DNA from 4 places in the Pseudoalteromonas sp. HL-AS1 genome. Region 1 is predicted to be linked to each of the others. Evidence: predicted binding sites of a transcription regulator. Region 1 holds the regulator's gene; each other region holds the start of a gene.

Region 1 (5,539 bases):
TTATCGTAGCTATCAGACACACTGCGAACTAATGAAGGTAGTAGGTTTACTGGAATATTATCTACGCAATAATAACCTAAATCTTCTACAACGCGCAAAGCAACCGACTTTCCAGAACCAGAACGGCCACTTATGATAATTAACTCCATTTAACACCCTTTATAAAACTATGATTGATCGACAATAACTTGGTAAAGCTCAGTATCAGATTTTGCACTGCGTAACTGTTTACAAAAATCTTTGTTGTTTAGTTTATCAGCAATGGTTGCTAGAGTCTTTAAGTGCTGCTGGTTATCGCCATCTGGTACGATGAGTGCGACAAAAATATCAACAGGGCGATTATCGATTGCATCAAAGTTTATTGGAGTTTCGCTAACGAGCACTAAAGCCAAAGGCTCTTCTGCACCGCTCATTCTTCCATGAGGAATAGCAATGCCACGCCCTATACCTGTACTACCTAATTTCTCTCTGCTCATTAAAGCATTAAGAATATCTTGTTGCGGTAAATACGGAAGTTTGTCGTGAGCAAGTTCGCTAATGAACTCTAAAATTCTTTTTTTGCTATTAAAAAGGACCGCAGCTTTGCTGCAGTCCTGGCATATAAGTGAACTTAATTTCATCATATTAGTGTCGAGCAAGCTTCTCTTTGTGTTTGATTACTTGGCGATCGAGCTTGTCGATCAACGAGTCAATAGCGGCATACATATCTTGATGTTCTGTAGAGGCAAATAGCTCAGCACCGCTTACGTGTATTGTGGCTTCTGCTTTTTGATTTAATTTTTCTACATCGAGAATGACATGAACATTATTAATATGATCAGAGTGTCTTTCAAGCTTCGCAAATTTAGTATTAATATAGTCTCTTAGTGAATCGGTTAATTCTACGTGACGACCAGTTAAGTTTAGTTGCATAAGCATTACCCTCTTAGTTTAGCGTCTTAAATCAGACTTTTACGCTGATTTGACGGTGGAATAGCAAGAGATTCACGGTATTTTGCGATTGTACGTCTTGCTACTTTAATTCCTTGCTCAGCCAATATATCCGCTATTTTGCTATCACTCAATGGTTTTGCTGAGTTTTCTGCTGCGATTAATTTTCGGATAAGCGCACGTATTGCTGTAGATGAACATTCACCACCGTTTTCAGTACTTACATGGCTTGAGAAAAAATATTTAAGCTCAAATATACCACGGGGTGTATGCATGTACTTTTGAGTAGTCACACGCGAAATTGTCGATTCGTGCATTTCTACCATTTCAGCGACATCATTTAAAACCATTGGTTTCATGGCTTCAGGGCCATGTTCAAAAAATCCTTGTTGTTGCTTAACAATACAATTAGTAACTTTTAATAGCGTGTCGTTTCTACTTTCTAAGCTTTTAATAAACCATTTAGCTTCTTGTAAATGTGAGCGAATAAACTGGCTGTCGCCACTTGATTTTACAGTGCGAGACATTGCCGCGTATTGGCTATTAACACGAATTTTAGGCATGCTATCTGGGTTTAATTCGACAACCCAGCGACCTTTAATTTTTTTAACTGACACATCAGGAATAACATACTCAGATTCTTCCCTTACAATAGTATCTGCAGGTTTTGGGTTGAGAGTATGTATTAGTGTCATCACTTCTTTAAGCTCTTCTTCTTTAAGCTTAGTTTTTTTCATTAATGTACGATAGTCGCGAGCTGCTAATAGATCAATATGCTCGGTTAAAATCATTTTCGTTTCATTAATGTAAGGTGTTTCTTTATCAAATTGATTAAGCTGAATACACAAACACTCTTGTAAACTACGTGCAGCAATACCAACAGGATCAAACAGTTGAATGCGTTTTAATACCGCTTCAATTTCATCAAGTTCGACTTCGTTATCATCTTCGTTTTCTTGATTAAAGCTTTCTAAAATTTCTTCGCAACTGAGAGTTAAAATACCTGAATCATCGACGGCCTCTACAATCGCAATAGCGATGGCTTCATCGGTAGGGCTAAATGGCGTTAGTTGTAATTGCCACATTAAATACTCATGGAGCGTTTCAGTAGAGGCGCCTTGGTATATAGATTCGTCTTCAGGCATTGGACCTGATGAGGCTGCTGGGGCGGCACTCATGTACTCATCCCAACTAACATCCATAGCCATGTCGTCACTTAGCGTGTCTTTTGCAAGTGCTTCACCAGTATCTTGTTCATATTCGCTCGGAGCATCATCAGCAGATGCGCTAACAGTTATGTCATCGGTATCAGCTTTTTGCTCGTTTTTACCAGCAGCGTCTTCAGAATAGTCTGCCTCTTCAACCTCTAAAAGTGGATTACTGTCGAGAGCTTCTTGTATTTCTTGCTGGAGATCCAATGTACTGAGTTGCAACAAACGAATAGCTTGTTGCAACTGTGGAGTCATTGTAAGTTGCTGGCCCATGCGCAGCTGTAGTGATTGCCTCATGTATCTCTAACAATCCTTTTATGTTGTTATAATTAATACTAGCAGATGCTTAAAGACATGGCGTAAATGTTACAGCCTAAATTGCTCGCCTAAGTAAACATCGCGTACTGTTTTATCATTTAATACGTGTTCTGGAGTACCTGATGCAATCAGTTCCCCATGAGAAACAATGTAGGCTTTTTCACAAACATCAAGGGTCTCTCTTACGTTATGGTCGGTAATTAATACTCCAATCCCACGATTTTTAAGATGTTCTATTATTTTCTTTATATCTAATACCGAAATAGGGTCAACACCAGCAAACGGTTCATCCAGTAATATAAATTTAGGATCTGCTGCCAGCGCTCGTGCTATTTCTACACGACGACGTTCTCCACCCGATAATGCCATACCTTGGCTATCACGAATGTGTTGTATGCTAAATTCATCTAATAAGTTATTGAGCGTGTCTTCTCTGGCTTGTTTATTTAGTTCTTTGCGCGTTTCTAAAATGGCCATTAAGTTTTGATAAACAGTCAGCTTTCTAAAAATCGATGACTCTTGTGGTAAGTAGCCTATGCCTAATCTAGCACGACTATGCATAGGTAAAAGAGTAATATCGTTATCATCAATAGATATTTTACCTTTGTCGCTAGGAACAAGCCCTACAATCATATAAAAAGTCGTTGTTTTACCAGCACCGTTAGGGCCAAGTAAGCCAACTATACTGCCAGCTTGTACTTCAAGGCCGACGTTTTTTACAACTTCACGACCTTTATAGCTTTTTGCTAATAGTTCTGCTTTTAATGTGCTCATGGTTGACCTTTATCGCCTTTTTTACTTTTTTTAGTTTCGATCGGTACTAAAATTGTGTGAACGCGGTCAGTTGAGTTTTCATCTTTTTCGGCACTGATGAGCTGCTGCTCTATGTCGTAGGTAATGCTTTTAGCATTTATTTTTTGTCCGGCTTGCGATACTTGTGCATTACCAACAAGCGTTAAAAAACGCTTAGATACATCATAACGTACTTCGTCAGCACTGGCGCTCATAGTTGTGCCGTCTGATTGCTTTTCTTCAAAGTGCGCAGGGCTACCTGTGGCAATTAATAATTGTTTATTATCACCAAGTTCATCACGTTTGTGTACTTCGAGGCGATCGGCTGTAATGCGGCGATTACCGTGAATAATCTCAACGTTTTTCTCAAAAATACCCACATTAGCTTTCAATTGACCTTCTTGCTTGTCGGCACTTATTGAAATTTGATTGGCAGCAGGTTGCGTGTTTTGCTCTGCAGCACTACTATTAAACGCTAGTATAAGTGTAGGAATTATAAGTGATTTTAATATTTTATTGGTCATAGTATATGGTTCGCGTATGGTTAATTAGTTTTATCACTTCGGTTTTTAAGTCGGCTTCTAGGCCTTTACCGGTGATTTTTAAATTGGGTCCAGTGATGATGACGGGTTGCTCCGAACGCATTGTTAATAGCTTTATATCAACCTGAATATTATCAGCATTGATTTTGTCTATCATGGCGTTATCGGTTAAATTTTTGGCAACCACATTACCTTCTAAAATTAATTGTTTATCTTCGTATAATGTTGCTTCGTCTGCATTTATTTGCCACGTTTGTTGTTCGTTATATAAAGTGAAAATGGGTTTTTCGAAAAACGTGAAACCTAATTGCTGGTATAGCTCCATTTTAGCCGCAGTGACTTTGTGGCTAATTTTACCTTGCTCATCATAGGCTGTCTGTTTGAGCTCAATAGCTATGTAATCAGGCTTAGCAATAACTTCAGGCTCAGCCTGAGGCACAATATTTGTTTGTGTAAAATAAGGGTACCAAAGCCAAACCATACAGCTAATGAATAAAACGCTTAATATTATGCGCGCTGCATTCATGAACTAGTGCCTTGTGTAGTCAATGCTTTACCATTTTCAAGCATGAGCAAATCGGTGAGTTCTCTCACAGCACCAAAACCACCAGGCATTTGCGTTACATAGTGTGACAAACGCTTAATAAGTGGGTGGGCATCATTTACTGCAACGGCAAAGCCTACTAACTCCATAACAGGCATGTCAGGACCGTCATCACCAATATAAGCAATTTGTTCATCGCTAAGGTTGAGTTTATCTTTTAATTCTTGATAGGCAATGAGCTTATTTTCTTGGCCTTGATAAATATGCTGTACGGTTAAGCTGCTCATACGTTGTTGTACTATCTGTGAATGACGACCAGTAATAACAGCTACTTCAAAGCCACTGTTTATAAGTGCTTTAATGCCAAAACCATCTTTTGTATTAAATGCTTTTAGCTCTTCACCTTGATTGCCAAGGTAAATACGGCCATCAGAAAATACACCATCAATATCGCATATAAGTAGTTTTACTTTTTTAGCGCGTGCTTTTGCATCATCGCTCAGCGGTTGATAGAGTTCTTCAAATTGCATTTATAACACTCCTGCTTTCAATAGGTCTTGCATATTTAATGCGCCAATAGGTTGGTTTTTCTCATTGACGACGATTAGGCCATTTATACGTTTACGTTCCATAATATTGAGCGCTTCAGCGGCTAAAATATCTTGCGTAGCTGTAGTGCATGACTTAGTCATAACAACATCTATTTGTGTTGTATGAATATCAATTCTTTGTTCTAAAATGCGACGTAAGTCACCATCGGTAAATAACCCTACGAGTTGCTGATTTTCATCAACAATGGCTGTCATACCTAATCCTTTAGCTGACATTTCTATTAGAGCATCTTTAACTGTTTGTGAAACATCAATAATAGGTGTATTTGCGCCGCTGTGCATAACATCTTTTAAAGTAAGTAATAAGCGCTTGCCTAAACTACCACCTGGGTGAGATAGCGCGAAGTCATCAGCTGTAAAGCCGCGAGCTTCTAATAATGCAACTGCCATGGCATCGCCCATCGCAAGCGTTGCAGTGGTACTTGATGTAGGGGCTAGACCCAATGAACAAGCTTCTTTTTCTACTTTAATACACACATGTACATTAGCAAGGGTTGCCATGGTTGATTGCGTATTGCCAGTCATCGCTATCATTTTGGCACCAAGTCGTTTTAAAACCGGAATGATATTTAAAACTTCGCTGGTTTCCCC
Region 2 (5,539 bases), 630 kb from region 1:
ACCTACACAAATTGCATATAATGCATACTGACCCTATTTAATTTGGTTGATACTACTCAGCCTGAATTTACTAATAATAAAAGCGACAAGCTAAATGCAATTTCGTACCATCATAAAAATTCTTGGCCAACTTGTTGCGCTGTTTAGTATTACCATGGTGCCTCCGGCACTGGTGTCTTTAATATACAAAGACGGTGGTGGTGTTCCCTTTGTTTTAGCATTTATTTTTAGTGTTGTTATTGGCATGATGGCTTATTACCCAAACCGCCATGAAAACGGTGATTTAAAAGCACGTGAAGGCTTTTTAATTGTTGTTTTGTTTTGGCTGGTACTTGGGGCGTTTGCGTCCTTGCCGCTTATCTTTTTACAAGAACCTAATTTATCGCTCGCCGATGCGGTATTTGAAGCATTTTCTGGCTTAACAACCACCGGCGCTACAGTACTTACCGGTATTGAGTATTTACCCAAGTCGGTATTGTTTTATCGCCAGCAACTCCAGTGGTTTGGCGGTATGGGTATAATCGTACTCGCTGTTGCTATACTCCCAATGCTAGGTGTTGGTGGTATGCAGTTGTACCGCGCTGAAATACCTGGGCCTGTAAAAGATTCTAAAATGACCCCGCGAATTGCCGATACTGCAAAGCACCTTTGGTATATTTATGTGTCGTTGACTATTACTTGTATGCTGGCTTATTGGGCTGCAGGGATGGAGTGGTTTGATGCGATATGTCATGCATTCTCAACGGTGGCGATAGGTGGTTTTTCTACTTACGACGCCTCCATGGGTCACTTTGACAGCCCTGTAATTAACTTTATTTGTGTGTTCTTTTTAATTATTGCCGCTGTTAACTTCTCCCTGCATTACGCCGCAGTGGCCAGTCGTAATATACAAGTTTATATCAGAGACCCAGAGTTTAAGGTGTTTTTGTGTATTCAATTAGCCCTGGTGGTTATTTGTTTTACTGTACTTTCCTCTAACGAAATATTTGCTAATGGCGATGAAACCCTCGATCAGGCGTTATTTCAAGCTGTTTCAATGAGTACAACAGCAGGCTTTGCTACGGATAACTTTTCAACATGGCCATTGTTTTTACCTATTTTACTTATATTTTCGAGCTTTATTGGTGGCTGTGCAGGCTCTACCGGTGGTGGTATGAAAGTAGTGCGCGTGTTCTTACTTTATTTACAGGGTGTGCGTGAGCTCAATCGTTTAGTGCATCCTCGTGCTATATATTCAATCAAGCTGGGTCGTAAGGCGTTGCCAGATAAAGTAGTAGAAGCTGTGTGGGGTTTTTTCTCTGCTTATGCGCTGGTATTTATTATTATTATGTTAGCGCTTATGGGCACGGGTATGGATAACATAACTGCGTTCTCAGCCACTGCTGCTTGTTTAAATAACTTAGGCCCAGGTTTAGGAGATGTAGCATCGCATTATGGTGCTATAACCGATGGGGCTAAATGGTTACTGACCATTGCAATGGTGTTTGGTCGCCTAGAAATATTTACCTTATTAGTGCTATTTACGCCTACATTTTGGCGTGGTTAAACGAGTCGTTTAAATTTTAATATACAAGTTAGTGGGAAAGGGATATGCCAACTTCAAATCTAGACAAATTACATCAACTAACTACAAGTGGTTTGGTCGATTTAGAAATATTAACCCCAACCGACAGTAAACGTGTAAAAACCGAGTTTGTTGGTTTGCTTGAAAATAAATTTATTATTTTAAATTACCCAAACTCTAGACGTTTACCTGCTAGTAGTGACTATTTACGTGATGGTGTAATGGTTGTTGTTAGAGCATTAATTGAAGGTAGTGGTGGGCAAGTTATAGCGTTTCGCCAACAAATAATGTCGGTTGCGTCTCACCCGGCTAAGCTTATATTTATTAACTATCCTAAGCAGGTGCAGTTATTTGCACTGCGCTCGCAAACGCGTATACCTACCTTATTACCTGCAAAGCTAAAGCTAAGTGACGACAGAATACTTGAAGGCCTCATTAAAGACATTTCGCTAACAGGAGTAATGTTTGATATTAGAGGTGATCAGCAAGATGAAAATATTAAAGATATGCAATGCACAGTAATACTCAATAGCAGCGATAAAAGTTTTGAAGGCGAAATTTGCAGTGCTAAGGAACATGTCGCAGGCGTGCACTGCGGAATTAAGCTACTAGCAAGCGAGGATGAAATGAAAACCTTTATGAAAGAGCATTTTATAGACCCATCTGCGCTTGAGCCCACCGTTGAATAAATCGTTTTTCGCTTATTTGCAACAAAATGGCGTTTTACGTGAGTATTTATAAAGTATTTTTTGTTTTTATATAATTAAATATATTATTTAAATAAAACAGTGCATTACGTATTATTTTTTGTGTTATTAAATCTACCTCGTTAAAATTTATCTGAATTATTCTATAAATCCCCTTCTTTAATTTCCATACATTTAAAAATGTATCTTTTTATCTAAACATAACTATATGTTTTTAATAGTTTTAATGTATCCACTCTGAAGTGCGTTGCTAAAAGGCAACAGTAATTACTTTAAAAATCCCTTCTTTTTATGAATTTTACATTTAACTATCTGAAATTTAATAGCTTTTAAATGTTGGCATCTAATTTGTTATACCCTAGGTGTACTGAACGAAATCGTGATTCAAAGTGAAATACTTAATCGCACACATAAATTTGAAGGATACATATTATGAAAAGCATTAATAAAACTTTAGCACTTATCGCTATTGCATCTTCTTCAGCCGCTTTTGCTGCAACAGACTTTGACACACTTGATGTGGATGGCAGTGGCACTATTAGCCAAGCAGAAGCATCAGTAGACGCAAAATTAATGAGCATGTTCTCTGAACTTGATACAGACCAAGACGGCGAACTATCTAAAGAAGAGTTTTCACAAGTATAAGCTTAAAACTCTGGGGCGCTACGCTACTAAGAGCCCCACATTACTCATAAAATTGAAGGATACACGTTATGAAAACATTAAATAAAGCATTAGCACTTGTGGCACTAGCATCTTCTTCAGCCGCGTTTGCAGCAACAGATTTCGATACATTAGATGTAGATGGCAGTGGCACAATTAGCCAAGCAGAGGCATCAGTAGATGCAAAGCTAATGAGTATGTTCTCAGAACTTGATACTGACCAAAATGGTGAGTTATCAAAAGAAGAATTTTCAGAAGCTTAATTTAAAGTATTTATCCTGAGTTGCCAAAGACAACCTAAGTAGGCAAGGGAGCTTACGAAAGAGGATAACAAGGAAGTGAAAAATTACGTTTTAAGTTAAACGAAGCAATTTTTTTGATAGAACATTGAAGGATTAAGTTATGAAAAATTTAAATAAAGCATTAGCACTTATAGCACTAGCGTCTTCTTCTGCTGCATTTGCAGCATCAGGTTTTGATAGCCTTGATATTGATGGTAGCGGCACAATTAGCCCAAGCGAAGCGGCAGTTGATACAGATTTAATGGCCGAGTTTATTGAGCTAGATACCGACGGTAGCGGCGAGCTTTCTAAAGAAGAGTTTGCTAATTACTAATTAACCTGAACTCTGGATAATAAATCTATCTCTAGCAGCTATTTTCAGCGCTAACTGCGTTGAATTTACTTGCAATAGGCCCGCTATTGACGCGTAAATTCGCCTTGTTTTCACTGAAAATCTCTGGCTAGAGAAAATAAATTTAAATATCACCATGATTCAATACGTTAGTAAATCTCTTAACCAGAGTACAGGTTAACTAACCTTTTTCAGATTAAACATTTTTCACAGTCAGGGATCTTTGAAAAGGACTTCCCATATTACTAGGAATATTATTATGAAAACATTCAATACAACACTTGCAGTTATCGTTTTAGCATCTTCATCAGCAGCATATGCAGCAGTGGACTTTGCCTCTTTTGATGCAGATGGCGACGGTGCGATTACAATGGAAGAAGCAAAGGTTAACCCTCAGCTTGTAAAGATTTTTGATGATTTAGATACTGATGGAAATGGTGAAATCTCTAAAGAAGAGTTTTCAAAGGTACAGTAATCAATATTCGAAGATACTCCACTAAAGCCGCCTTAGTCAGCGGCTTTTTTGCGTTTACGCCAAATAATTATAAGAATATAGCACTTACCTGGAATAGCTTTTCTACAACGGTAATGTGTTTCTTGTCGATTAGAAACATAATGACATGATCGCCCGACATAATAATTGTATCATCGTGGGCTATCAGTACATCGTCGTTACGTACTATTGCGCCAATAGTAGTACCCGCAGGGAGTTTAATGTCGGCAATAGCACGGCCAACCACTTTTGAAGTGTTTTCATCGCCATGAGCAACGGCTTCAATTGCTTCTGCTGCACCTTTGCGTAATGAGTACACATTAACAATATCACCACGGCGTACGTGCGTTAATAACGCTGATATTGTTGCTTGTTGTGGGGATATGGCAATATCTATTTCGCCGCCTTGTACCAAATCAACGTAAGCACCACGCTGGATAAGCACCATGGTTTTTTGTGCGCCCATACGTTTTGCAAGCATGGCTGACATAATGTTTGCTTCATCGTCATTGGTTACGGCAATAAACACATCTACTTGTTCAATATGCTCTTCTGAGAGCAGTTCTTGATCAGATGCGTCACCACAAAAAACAACCGTGTTATCGAGCATTTCTGAGAGTTGCTCGGCACGTTCTTTACTGCGTTCAATTAGTTTAACGGTGTGGTTTTTTTCAAGAGAGCGGGCAAGGCCTGCCCCAATGTTACCGCCACCAGCTATCATAATTTTTTTGTAAGAACGTTCAAGTTTTTGTAGCTCGTTCATTACTGCGCGTATGTGTTTTGTAGCGGCAATAAAGAATACTTCGTCATCTGCTTCAATAACAGTGGTACCCAATGGTTTTATTGCTTTACCTTGACGATAAATAGCGGCAACACGAGTCTCTACATTAGGGATGTGTTCTTTAAGTGCAGATAACGCATAACCTACAAGTAAACCGCCATAGTAAGCTTTTACGGCTACTAACGAGAGCATGCCATCAGCAAACTGCAATACTTGCAGAGCACCAGGGTAGTCAATTAAACGGCGAATATACTTAGTGACCAGTGCTTCGGGAGCAATGTAATGATCGATTGGTAAATCATCGTTTTGAAATAGTTTTTCGCGGTATTTTAAATATTGCTCTGAGCGAATGCGGGCAATTTTAGTGGGCGTTTTAAAAATACTGTACGCCACTTGGCATGCAACCATGTTCACTTCATCTGAACTGGTTACCGCAATAATCATATCGGCATCTTCAGCACCTGCACGGCGTAATACATCAGGATGCGCGCTGTGGCCCATAACCCCTTGTAAGTCGTACTTATCTTGAAGTTCACGTAATCGGTTACCGTCTATATCAACAACGGTAATTTCGTTTTGTTCGCCAACTAAGTTTTCAGCAAGCGTAGCACCAACTTGCCCGGCACCGAGTATAATTATTTTCATTATTTACCCGTGGTATTGATCATAATTTAATTAAAAAAATAGCCATTTAATGT
Region 3 (5,539 bases), 1.1 Mb from region 1:
CAAATTAGGTGTCTGATTAACTACATTCACCATAATCACTAAGCTCGATTGAACAGTAATCGGAATAATAGGCGCCAAAAGTACGCCTGCTATTTTTTTATTACTTAAATACGAAGCGCTAGAGTTAATTGCATTATTAAAACTTTGTCGTATTGCTACGTTTTGTGGTGTTTTAGAATGAAACATACAAATAATTGGAGTTACGAACGCAAGCGTTACATAACTAAACTTATACTTGTTGACGACCTTTTCTAAAATAAAGGTAAAAAACAGCGTTACAAATCCACTATACAAACCTTGCACTAATGCAGCTTGAAGAGTGACCGATTTAGCAATGTCTGCCGCACTATTTGCCCAGTAGGCCCAACTAAAATAAAAAACGAAAGACACAACGCCTGACATTATAAGTCGAATATTCAATTAACTACCTCAATATGCCTAGAACCTAGTTTAATGATAACACTAGAAGTGAAGGTAATATTGTCACTAAATAATAAAGTATTTGATTGTATATTGTAGATGTATAAACACACTAATGTTGAAGATTTCCTAAATGGCATCAAGTCAGAAACTGAGCGCGACTGTTAGCTGGAAAGCTTATTAGTAAACAATAAATATAGTTTTAAAATAATATTGGGAGTGGGTTAAGGAAGTGAATTAATGGGTTGAAGAGCTTTAAAAATTGGATTTAACCTAAAAACTATCTAAAAACTCTCTAAAAACTAATATTGTGAGCCGATCGGTACTGAAGTATTTAGCTAAACCTCAGTAGTCGGCTTACACAATATATAATCTGTCATTATTTTTTCGCAATAATGTAGATTGCATGTATTAACCCTGGGAAATAACCTAGCAGTGTTAATAGAATATTTAACCAAAAATGCATACCTAAGCCAACTTGCAAAAACACACCTAATGGCGGTAATAAAACCGAAAGTATTATACGAATAATATCCATGATCAAACTCCATTTAAATTAAGCATTAAAAAGACTTAAAGCCCAGCATTACTGGGCCTTAACCATACTGTATTATTCAGCAACAATAGCTAGTTTATCAACTACGTCGCGAACATCTTCAGCATTTTTAGCAATTTTAACTGCTAGTTGCTTTTCAGCTTCAGACTCTACAGAGCCATTCAGAGTTACCACACCGTTGTCGGTATCAACATCAATGTCTGTACCACCTACTTCTGAGTCAAACAGGAATCGAGTTGTGATTACAGTGGTGATTTTAGCGTCCGTTAGGTCGTTATCATCATCGTCCATCATGTCGTTGCTTTTATCTTCGGTGTCCATGCTTTTAACAACAGTAAGGCTGTTATCAACATCAGTTACACCATCTAGGCTAAGTACAAGTTCTTCTGCTAGCTCTTTATCAAGTTCGCTATTAACTTTACCTGTAAGTACTACCTTGCCATTTTTTACATCAGTGTTAATGTCAAAGTTGTTTAGATTAGTGTTCATAAGTAGAACGGTTTCTGCCTTACCATCAATCCAAGCATCTTTACTTTCGTTTTCCCAGCTGTTTGCTTGGGCACCCATAGCCGTAGTACCAAGAACTAGAGCTGCGATAATAGATTTGTTAAATGTTTTCATAATCTTTCTCCTTTTGATTAAAGACACTTTAACTAATGCGAGCTTCAGGCCAACTTTATTTATACTTAAAATTCAAGGGCTTGAGTTAATTAAAAGATAAAACCTTATCTATGTTTGTGTAACTATTTACAGGCTACTCGGTAAAACTTTCTCAAATAGTGAAAATAGCTAGATAGTTGCTCTTTTGGTTAATCTATCGTTAATATAACAAAACAAAAAACACCGTTAAAAATAACCAATTGATAATTAATGAAATTATATTTGGTACGCGGTTTGCAGCTTAACTACAAGAGCAGTATCAATAGTAAATATAAGAAGGAATAACTCATGTCTGTAAAAGTTGAAGACCGCCCAATAGAACAAGTACGCGAACAAGTGATTGATCAATTAATTTATAATTACAGTCATGGTGTTATTTCTGTTGATGCATTTGAAAGACGTTTAGATAATGCGATGGATGCACCTAATAACGAAGTACTACTAGCCTTAGTAGAAGATTTAACACTTAATACCGATCAGCAATATAAAGCAGAAAAACAATCGCAATTTACACCACATTATAGTGCACAGCAAAACAGTGATGATGATTTTACATTACGCAGTATTTTAGGATCTAACGAGCGAAGTGGTCAGTGGGTTGTGCCAAAAAATATATATCTGAGTAACTTTATGGGATCGGTGGTGCTTGATTTTACCGATGCTATTTTTGCGCATCAAAATGTAACTATTCACGTTAACTGTATTTTTGGTAGCGATGAAATTTACGTACCAGAGCATGTCAATGTAGTGTCTAAAATGTTTTGTATTTTAAGTAGCCTTGAAAATAAATCTGTGTCGCTTAACAAACGCCAAGGCCCTACAATTCATATTGAAGGAAAGGCAGTAATGGGCTCGGTTGAAGTGAAAATAAAGCGCACAATTAAAGAAAAATTTATAAGCTTTGCAAATGAGCTAAAAACCCAGTTTGGCACGGGTAATAATAACCGCTCACTATAATTGAGTAGCAGCACTTTAACGTGCTGCTTGGTATTTTATTATAAATCGTTATTTCGCTCGCTTGGTATATCACTTAAATACTCTACAAACTCAACTTCAAACCCTGCAGGATCAATAAAGTAGACATTCTTTCTGAAAGGATTCTCGCTACCTAGCTTGCTTAGAGTAAAACCCGCTTTATTTAAGCGCATTACTACTGCGCTTAAATTATTAGTTACATAAGCAAAGTGTGCAAAACCAATTTGATGGCCCGATAAGTTTCTGTTTTCACCTTCACCATGACTGCTTATCGCAATGTAATGCGTGTCATCTCCAAAGTGTACCCAGCGTCTTGGTTTTCCATGCCAATCACCTCTGCCCTCACTTCTAATCGACCAATGTGGAAATACAGCGCGATAAAATGTAAGCATACTATCTATATCACTCGCGACTAAGTTTACGTGCTCTAAATACATAATGTTATCCTATCAGTTAAGTTAGGAGCACGATAAAACCTCAAGTTAACTTTAGGTAAAGTGTTATTTAAATTTAATTTATTTAAATGCAGATAATTATTTTTTAAAAATATATAAACTTTTCAATCTTGTATAAAAAACAAACACAAGTATTTGGGGTTTATTGTTTACTTTATGGCAAAAGTCGCTAAAATACGCCGGCTGAAATATATAAACGTTCTTTTACAACCCAAAGGTAATACCATGCATCCAATGTTAAACATTGCGGTTCGCGCTGCGCGCAACGCAGGCAAAATTTTACTTCGCGCAAGTGAAGATTTATCAAAAGTTGAAGTGCAACAAAAAGGCGCTAACGACTTAGTAACTAACATTGATAAAGAAGCCGAAGCCGTAATTCGTGACACTATTTTACAGTCTTACCCTACTCACTCAATTGTTGGTGAAGAACTAGGTGAGCATAAAGGCAAGGATGATGATTACCAATGGATTGTAGATCCTATCGATGGAACAACTAACTTCATCAAAGGTATCCCTTATTACGCGGTTTCTATCGCACTTAAAGTTAAAGGTCGTTTAGACCAAGCTGTTATTTATGATCCAATTCGTGGTGAGCTTTTCACTGCATCTCGCGGTCAAGGCACTCAGTTAAACAGTAAACGTCTACGCGTTAGCAAAACTACGGTTCTTGCAGGCACTGTACTTGCTACTGGTTTCCCTTTTAAAAACAAAAACCACATGGATGCATACACTGAAGCGTTTAAAGCATTATTTGTACACACTGCTGATATTCGCCGTGCAGGTTGTTCTGCTTTAGATATGGCATACGTTGCAGCTGGCCGTGTTGATGGATTTTTTGAAATTGGTTTAAAACCTTGGAACTCTGCTGCGGGCGAACTAATGGTTAAAGAAGCGGGCGGTATGGTTGTAGATTTCGCCGGTGGTAATAACTATAACCACAGCGGCAATATTATCTGTGGTTCACCAAAACTGACTCAAGCAATTATTCGCGAAATTCGTCCAGTATTAACTGAGTCATTACTTCGCTAATTAAATGCTATTAATAGCATACTAAAAAGGAGCCTAGGCTCCTTTTTTTGTGCTTAAAAATAAGGGTTATCTAGCTTTAATTCTACTGTTTTACCTTTTTCGTAAGGTAACGAGTTTAAATCTTTTGCGAAATATTCATCAAATAAAGCATCAAACTCGCCATTTTTTTGCATTATCTCAAGCCCTTTTTTAATTGCCACTGCAAGCTCTGGCTTACTATTTGATACAAAATAATAAAACCCTGTCGGATAACTCATATATAAATTAGGTACTATCACTAGGTTACTTTGTTTATTTGCCGCTAGCTCTGAATTAACCTCGATAAATGAACGTGGGAAGTAATCAATACGCCCTGCACTTGTTAAGGCAAACATAGCCTGATAATTTGCAAACGGCCTTATATGCAGGCCATTAAACGCCATTATTTTTGTATCTGGCCAATCATGACCTTGTACCGCAGAAAGCCTGCCTAACTGCTCTAAGCTAGTAACACCTTTAAATCTAGCAATGCTGTTCTTACTTGTTAATAGTGCCCTTTTACCTATGTAGCCTTTAAATAATGGGATTTTAATCGCAATAGCTAAAGACTCTCTTTCGGGGCTGCTCATACTCCAGTATAAATCTAAATTTTTTGTATCTAGTGCTATTAAAGTACGTTGTTGATGGGGATGAATTAAAACGGGGTTAATCTCTGCAGGGTATTGTGCGCTCACCAATGCTTTTTCTAATAGCTCGTTAAGGTAGTCGTCACGAGCATATTGCACACGCTGCTCCTGCGCTACATTTACGATATTTACCTCACTCGCTAAAGCGCTGCATACAAACAAACTTACTACGTTAATCAAATACTTTAATGGCAACATAATTATCACCCTAGTTATTATCGGTAGTTTTAACAGTTATTATTGATAGTTTAAATTATCGCGTTATTTAAGCTAAACAGCTTCCAGCGCCTAAATATAAGATGACGATATTATGTAACTGTACTTATTAATAACCGCGCTATTAATACTTATCTTAAATACATAGTACGACGTTACACTCATGGTGTGCTCTACAAAGTTAGCACTGTTTATTCATACTTGCACAGTAAAGCTAAAACAATCGTGAGCATAAATATATTACAGGCAATAAAAAACCGCTCAATGAGCGGTTTTTTAAAGTAGTTACAAAACCATTACGGCATAGCGTCTTGGTCTGCGCCTTCTTTTTCAATTACTTCTGGTATTAAATCTTCTTTGCTTACACCCATCGCAATAGCAACAGAGCTTGCAACATAAATCGAAGAATAAGTACCAATAAACACACCAAACAGTAATGCAGTTGCAAAACCATGAATGGTTTGTCCGCCCCATGCAAACAAGGCAATCAATACTAAAATAGTCGTGATTGATGTTACAAGTGTACGGTTAAGTGTTTGCGTAAGTGAAATATCAATAATTTC
Region 4 (5,539 bases), 330 kb from region 1:
TTTAAACGTTCTAATAATTAGTATTTTTATAAAATAGATCTAAGTGGTAGGCTAAAAGTAGTAAGTATAAAATAGTAAGTAATTAAAAATAGTTCTCGCGCAACAAGGAACCCTCCTGTAAAGCGCTTTGCCAAGGAGTTTAGTATGATCACGCTTACCATTAATGGTAATAAACATGAGTTTTCTGGCGATCCGTCAACGCCAGTATTATGGTATCTCCGAGATGAATTGAATTTAACTGGGCCTAAATTTGGCTGTGGTATGGCACAGTGCGGTGCGTGTACCGTGCATATTGATGGGGTAGCTCAGCGCTCGTGTGTATTGCCTGTAGCGGCAGCAGCAGGGCGTTCAATTACGACAATTGAAGGGCTAAGCGAGCAGGGCGACCATCCAGTGCAACAAGCATGGGTTGAGCATAAAGTACCGCAGTGTGGTTTTTGCCAGTGCGGCCAAATGATGCAAGCTGCGAGTTTATTAGCAGCAAACCCAACCCCAACTGACGATGAAATAGTAAGTAATATGTCGGGAAATATTTGCCGTTGTGGTACATACCCGCGTATTCATAAAGCAATTAAATCAGCTGCTAAAACAATGGCGAGTGTTCAATATTTTGACCCAAATGAACAAGGGGAAGAAGTATGAACCAAGATAACAAATACTTTGATTTAAACCGCCGTAAGTTTTTAAAAACTAGCGCAATAGGTGCATTGGTACTTGGTACTTATTTTGTAGGCAGTGCGCCAAGAGCATTTGCGGGTGTATTAGAGCAGCCATCTGAGCAAGCAAAACGCGCAAACTTATTTATTGCACTGCGCCCAGACGGCATGGTTGAAATAACCTGCCATCGCTCTGAAATGGGTCAGCAAATTCGCACCGCGATTGCACAAATAGTTGCCGATGAAATGGAAGCCGCGTGGGATAAGGTTATTGTTATTCAGGGTAAGGGCGACCCTAAATATGGCGATCAAAATACCGATGGCTCGCGCAGTATTCGCTACAACATGAAGCGCCTGCGTGAAATGGGCGCAAGTGTGCGTTACATGATGCAGCACGCTGCCGCTAAGTATTGGAAAGTTGACCCGCAGACCTGTACAGCCAATCAACACGTTGTTACACACAGCTCAGGTAAATCGCTTACTTATAAAGATTTAATCGACTTAGCGCTTACAATAACGCCACCAGAAGCTGACAAACTAACACTTAAAACACGCAAAGAATGGCGCTACATTAATACTGGCATGGCGCACATAGATTTAGCCGATTTAGTAACAGGTAAAGCAATATTTGCAGCCGATGTACGCGAACCACAAGCGCTAGTGGCTATAATTGAACGCCCGCCGGTAGTAGGCGGTGTTGTTAAGTCGTTTGATGCCAGTGCTACAAAAGCGATAAACGGCGTTGTAGATGTTATTGAAATACCTGCACCAAAAGGCGCGCCGCAGTTTCAGCCAAAAGGCGGTATTGCAATTATAGCTAAAAACACATGGGCTGCATGGCAAGGGCGTAAAGCATTAAAAGTCGTGTGGGATGATGGCAAAAATGGCGATTACAATTCAGAAGAATTTAAAAAGTCATTACTAAAAACAGTACAAACTCCACAGGCAAACATACGTGATAAAGGCGATGCCATGGGCGTGTTGGCTAAATCGAGCAATAAACTCGTAGCTGATTATTACGCGCCGCATCTTGCTCAAGCACCAATGGAGCCGCCGTGTGCAACAGCTATGTACAACAAAGATAGTGTTGATATATGGGCTGCTACGCAAAATCCACAAGCCGATATGAAAACAGTGGCTGCAATGCTTGGCATGGATGAGAGCAAAATTAATGTTCACGTTACCATGTTAGGAGGCGGTTTTGGGCGTAAGTCAAAACCTGACTTTTCAGCAGAAGCAGCTTACCTTTCAATGAAAGTAGGCAAGCCTATTCGTGTGCAATGGACGCGTGAAGACGACATACAACATGGTTTTTACCATGCGGTTTCGGCTCAGCACATTGAAGCATCGCTAGATAAAAATGGCGCAATAGAATCGTATTTACACCGCACCGCGTTTTCACCAATTACCTCTACCTTTTCAGAAGGGGCGACTACGCCAGGGAGCTTTGAACTGCGCTTAGGGTTTACCGATAACCCAATTAACACACCTAACATGAAGTTAGAAAACGGTGATGCCCCTGCCAAAGCACGAATTGGTTGGATGCGTTCTGTATCAAATATTTTTCATGCCTTTGCTATTCAGTCATTTATTGGCGAAGCAGCGCACAAAGCCGGTCGCGACCAGAAAGACTATTTACTAGACACCATAGGTCCGAGTCGCATTGTTGATGTAACTGAGCAAAATGCCACATACGATAATTACGGTGGCGATAAAGAGGTTTACCCTTTAGATATTGGCAGACTGCGCCATGTTATTGAAAAAGTAGCTGACATGAGTAAATGGGGGCGAGAACTTCCTAAAGGGCGAGGTTTAGGCATAGCAGCACACAGAAGCTTTTTAACTTACGTAGCTACGGTAGTTGAAGTAGAAGTGTCGGATGCTGGCGATTTAAACGTAATTAAATCGTGGGTTGCCATTGATGCGGGTACGGTTGTAAACACCGACACCGTTAAAAACCAAACCCAAGGTGGCTCTATTTATGGGATTACAACTGCAATCAGCGATGGTATTACCTTTGATAAAGGCCGCGTGCAGCAAAGTAACTTTCATGATTATCGCGTACCGCGTATGAGCGACTCACCTCTTGAAGTTGACGTTGAAATAGTACCAAGTGATGCACCACCAGCAGGGGTAGGCGAGCCATCTACACCAGTTTATGCGCCAGCATTATGTAATGCTATTTTTGCCGCGTGCGGAAAGCGTATTAGGCAGTTACCAATAGGTGACCAGCTAAAAGCGTAGCTAAATAACCTACAGCTTAAACAAAAAAACCGCCAAAATGGCGGTTTTTTTAGAAGTTAGCGATTAGTGAGTTTTTTCAAACTCATCAACTTCACGCTCTGCTTCTTCTTTAGATTTACCATACTGCTGCTGGATTTTACCCACAAGCTCTGTACGGCTACCTTCAATTTTGTCTAAATCGTCGTTGGTAAGATCGCCCCATTTTTGTTGAGCCTTACCTTTAAGTTCGTTCCAATTACCTTTCATACGATCGCTGTTCATAAGTTTCTCCTTACTTAGATTTAATTAACGTTCAGTATAAAAGGAGCAAGGCGTGTACCAACAAGTTAAATATTTATTTTATATTAATAATCAGTGTTTTATGTTTTTGTTGAGGCAGTAATGATTAATGTTGTGAGCACATCCTTAAAAAATGTACAGAGCGGTCTGTAATTATTTCTGATTATGTAACCCTTAATTAAATCCTTTATAACCACAGCTTGAGCGTTTATTTTTGGTTTTTGTTACAATGCACACAAAGCAATTTAGGGTAAATAGCTGTGCTGCCGGTTCAAGACATATATCAACAACTCGTTACTACATTACAAAGTAATCCTATTACGTTATTACAAGCACCGCCTGGTGCGGGTAAATCTACGTGGTTGCCGCTACAGCTTATGCGTGACGGACATTTTAAACGTATTGTAATGCTAGAGCCTCGCCGTTTAGCTGCACGTAATATTGCAAGTTACTTAGCAAAGTGCCAAAACGAGAGTGTTGGGCAAAGTGTGGGCTTGCGGATTAGGGGCGAGAGTAAAGTAAGCGCTAATACGCGCCTCGAAATAGTCACCGAAGGCATGTTAACGCGCATGTTGCAAAACGACCCCGAATTAAGCGATATTGATTTACTGATATTTGATGAATTTCATGAGCGTTCAATTGCAGCCGATACCTCACTTGCCTTTGCGCTCGAGACCCAAAGTGCACTGCGTGAAGATTTAACTATTATGCTTATGTCGGCAACGCTAGATACAGAGCGCTATACAGCCTTTTTTGACTGCCCTGTAATTCAATCAAGCGGTCGCAGCTATCCAATAGATGAAGTATACATACCCATAAAAGATGAAAGTCGCTGGCTTGATGCAATTCCTAACATAATAAAACAAGCACTTAATGAGCAAACAGGCAGCGCATTGGTATTTTTACCCGGGCAATTTGAAATACTACGCGTGCAACAAGCACTGAGCGATTTACCCAGTAACTGCCAAGTTGCAACACTATTTGGCGAGCAAGATAAAGCCAATCAGCAAACTGCTATTGCTCCTGCACCAAACGGCATGCGCAAAGTAGTGCTTACCACCAATGTAGCCGAAACCAGTTTAACTATTGAAGGCATACGCATTGTAATTGACAGCGGCAAGCGCCGTGCAGCGACCTTTAATTTAAAAACAGGGGTTACAGAGCTCACAACACAAAGCATATCGCGCTCGTCTGCTGTGCAGCGTGCAGGGCGTGCAGGACGAATAGAGCCGGGCATTGTTTATCGAATTGGCTCAAAGCAAACCTTCGAGCGACGTAATAGCCATGACAATCCCGAAATACTCACATCAGACATAAGCCAACTTATGCTTGAGGCAAAGCAGTGGGGAGCCAGTATTGATGAGCTAACCTTGCTCGATAAGCCCACTGAGCAGCAATGCGGGCAAGCAAGTAATCTGCTTAACATGCTAGAAGCTATTGATAGCAAAGGTAAGCTCACACCGCTTGGCAGTAAAATGTTAGGTTTTGGTGCTGATATTCGTTTGGCGCATATGCTATTAAAAGCACAAATACTTGATGACCAACTCCCTGGTATTTTTAGGCTCGCTATTTATTTAGTGGCATTACTTGAGAGCCGTGTAAATAGTGCAAACGAGTTGAGTTTAGCGCTGCATAGCCAGCAGCAACGTCCGCATCCGGTATTTAAACAACAGTTAAAATATTGGCAAAGCCGCTTAAAAGTAAAAGACGAAAACAGCGAATTAAATACGCATTATATTAGTTTGCTAGTGGCATTGGCATACCCCGATCGCATCGCTAAAAAGCGCGGTAATGGTTATTTACTTGCCAATGGTGCTGGTGCTGAGTTAAATGTCGATTACTGGCACAACGACGATTACTTAGCTATAGCAACCATGGACGGGCACAAAGGTGGGCGTATATTTGCAGCCACCGCACTTAACCCATTTGAGTTACAAGAATTTTTACCGCATTTATTTAGTAAACTTACTCGTTGTGAGTTTGATGAAAAATCAGCGCGCTTTATTCATCAAGATGAAGTGAAACTCGGGGCTATAACGCTCAGCAGCCAGCCTAGTAAACAAAAACTAGATAAGAGCGAGCGTGCTAAAGCGTGGCTTAGCTTATTTACTAAACACGGTTTTGCTTTATTTAACGAGCAACCTGATGCGCAACAATTGCTGATACGTATGAGCCTAGCAAGTAATTTAATGCCCGATAAATTCCCGCAAATAAACGAGCAACAACTTATTCAAAATGCAGCGCAGTGGCTAGGCGTGTTTTTAGAAGATATTAAAACGCTCACGCAGCTTAAAAAGTTTAACTACTTTGAAGCATTACAAAACTGTTTTGATTGGCAACAACAAACAGCTTTAAAAGCA

Evidence for each region. The regulator sigma-54, encoded in region 1, starts transcription at its own class of promoters, with help from an activator protein. The targets are predictions, from matches to a motif close to GTTGGCACGNNNNTNGNNT.
Region 2: a site for sigma-54 is predicted at 2,607-2,625, ahead of RB214_RS00090 (EF-hand domain-containing protein). Genes of this name have one in related genera too.
Region 3: a site for sigma-54 is predicted at 1,858-1,876, ahead of RB214_RS15155 (LiaF domain-containing protein). Genes of this name have one in related genera too.
Region 4: a site for sigma-54 is predicted at 3,205-3,223, ahead of RB214_RS04610 (CsbD family protein). Genes of this name have one in related genera too.

The regions. Positions count from the first base shown of each region.
Region 1 is NZ_CP133569.1:655,964-661,502, forward strand. It holds gene rapZ (RNase adapter RapZ) at 1-149, opposite strand, end outside; gene ptsN (PTS IIA-like nitrogen regulatory protein PtsN) at 168-620, opposite strand; gene hpf (ribosome hibernation promoting factor) at 625-912, opposite strand; gene RB214_RS03080 (RNA polymerase factor sigma-54) at 939-2,438, opposite strand; gene lptB (LPS export ABC transporter ATP-binding protein) at 2,508-3,233, opposite strand; gene lptA (lipopolysaccharide transport periplasmic protein LptA) at 3,230-3,775, opposite strand; gene lptC (LPS export ABC transporter periplasmic protein LptC) at 3,765-4,319, opposite strand; gene kdsC (3-deoxy-manno-octulosonate-8-phosphatase KdsC) at 4,316-4,867, opposite strand; gene RB214_RS03105 (KpsF/GutQ family sugar-phosphate isomerase) at 4,868-5,539, opposite strand, start outside.
Region 2 is NZ_CP133569.1:21,482-27,020, forward strand. It holds gene RB214_RS00080 (TrkH family potassium uptake protein) at 95-1,546, shown strand; gene RB214_RS00085 (flagellar brake protein) at 1,591-2,253, shown strand; gene RB214_RS00090 (EF-hand domain-containing protein) at 2,704-2,916, shown strand; gene RB214_RS00095 (EF-hand domain-containing protein) at 2,985-3,197, shown strand; gene RB214_RS00100 (calmodulin) at 3,337-3,549, shown strand; gene RB214_RS00105 (EF-hand domain-containing protein) at 3,827-4,042, shown strand; gene trkA (Trk system potassium transporter TrkA) at 4,110-5,486, opposite strand.
Region 3 is NZ_CP133569.1:3,262,151-3,267,689, forward strand. It holds gene RB214_RS15140 (hypothetical protein) at 1-420, opposite strand, end outside; gene RB214_RS15145 (YqaE/Pmp3 family membrane protein) at 800-958, opposite strand; gene RB214_RS15150 (BON domain-containing protein) at 1,031-1,597, opposite strand; gene RB214_RS15155 (LiaF domain-containing protein) at 1,925-2,593, shown strand; gene RB214_RS15160 (VOC family protein) at 2,632-3,048, opposite strand; gene suhB (inositol-1-monophosphatase) at 3,292-4,095, shown strand; gene RB214_RS15170 (ABC transporter substrate-binding protein) at 4,149-4,958, opposite strand; gene secF (protein translocase subunit SecF) at 5,273-5,539, opposite strand, start outside.
Region 4 is NZ_CP133569.1:988,575-994,113, forward strand. It holds gene RB214_RS04600 ((2Fe-2S)-binding protein) at 145-642, shown strand; gene RB214_RS04605 (molybdopterin cofactor-binding domain-containing protein) at 639-2,900, shown strand; gene RB214_RS04610 (CsbD family protein) at 2,964-3,161, opposite strand; gene hrpB (ATP-dependent helicase HrpB) at 3,440-5,539, shown strand, end outside.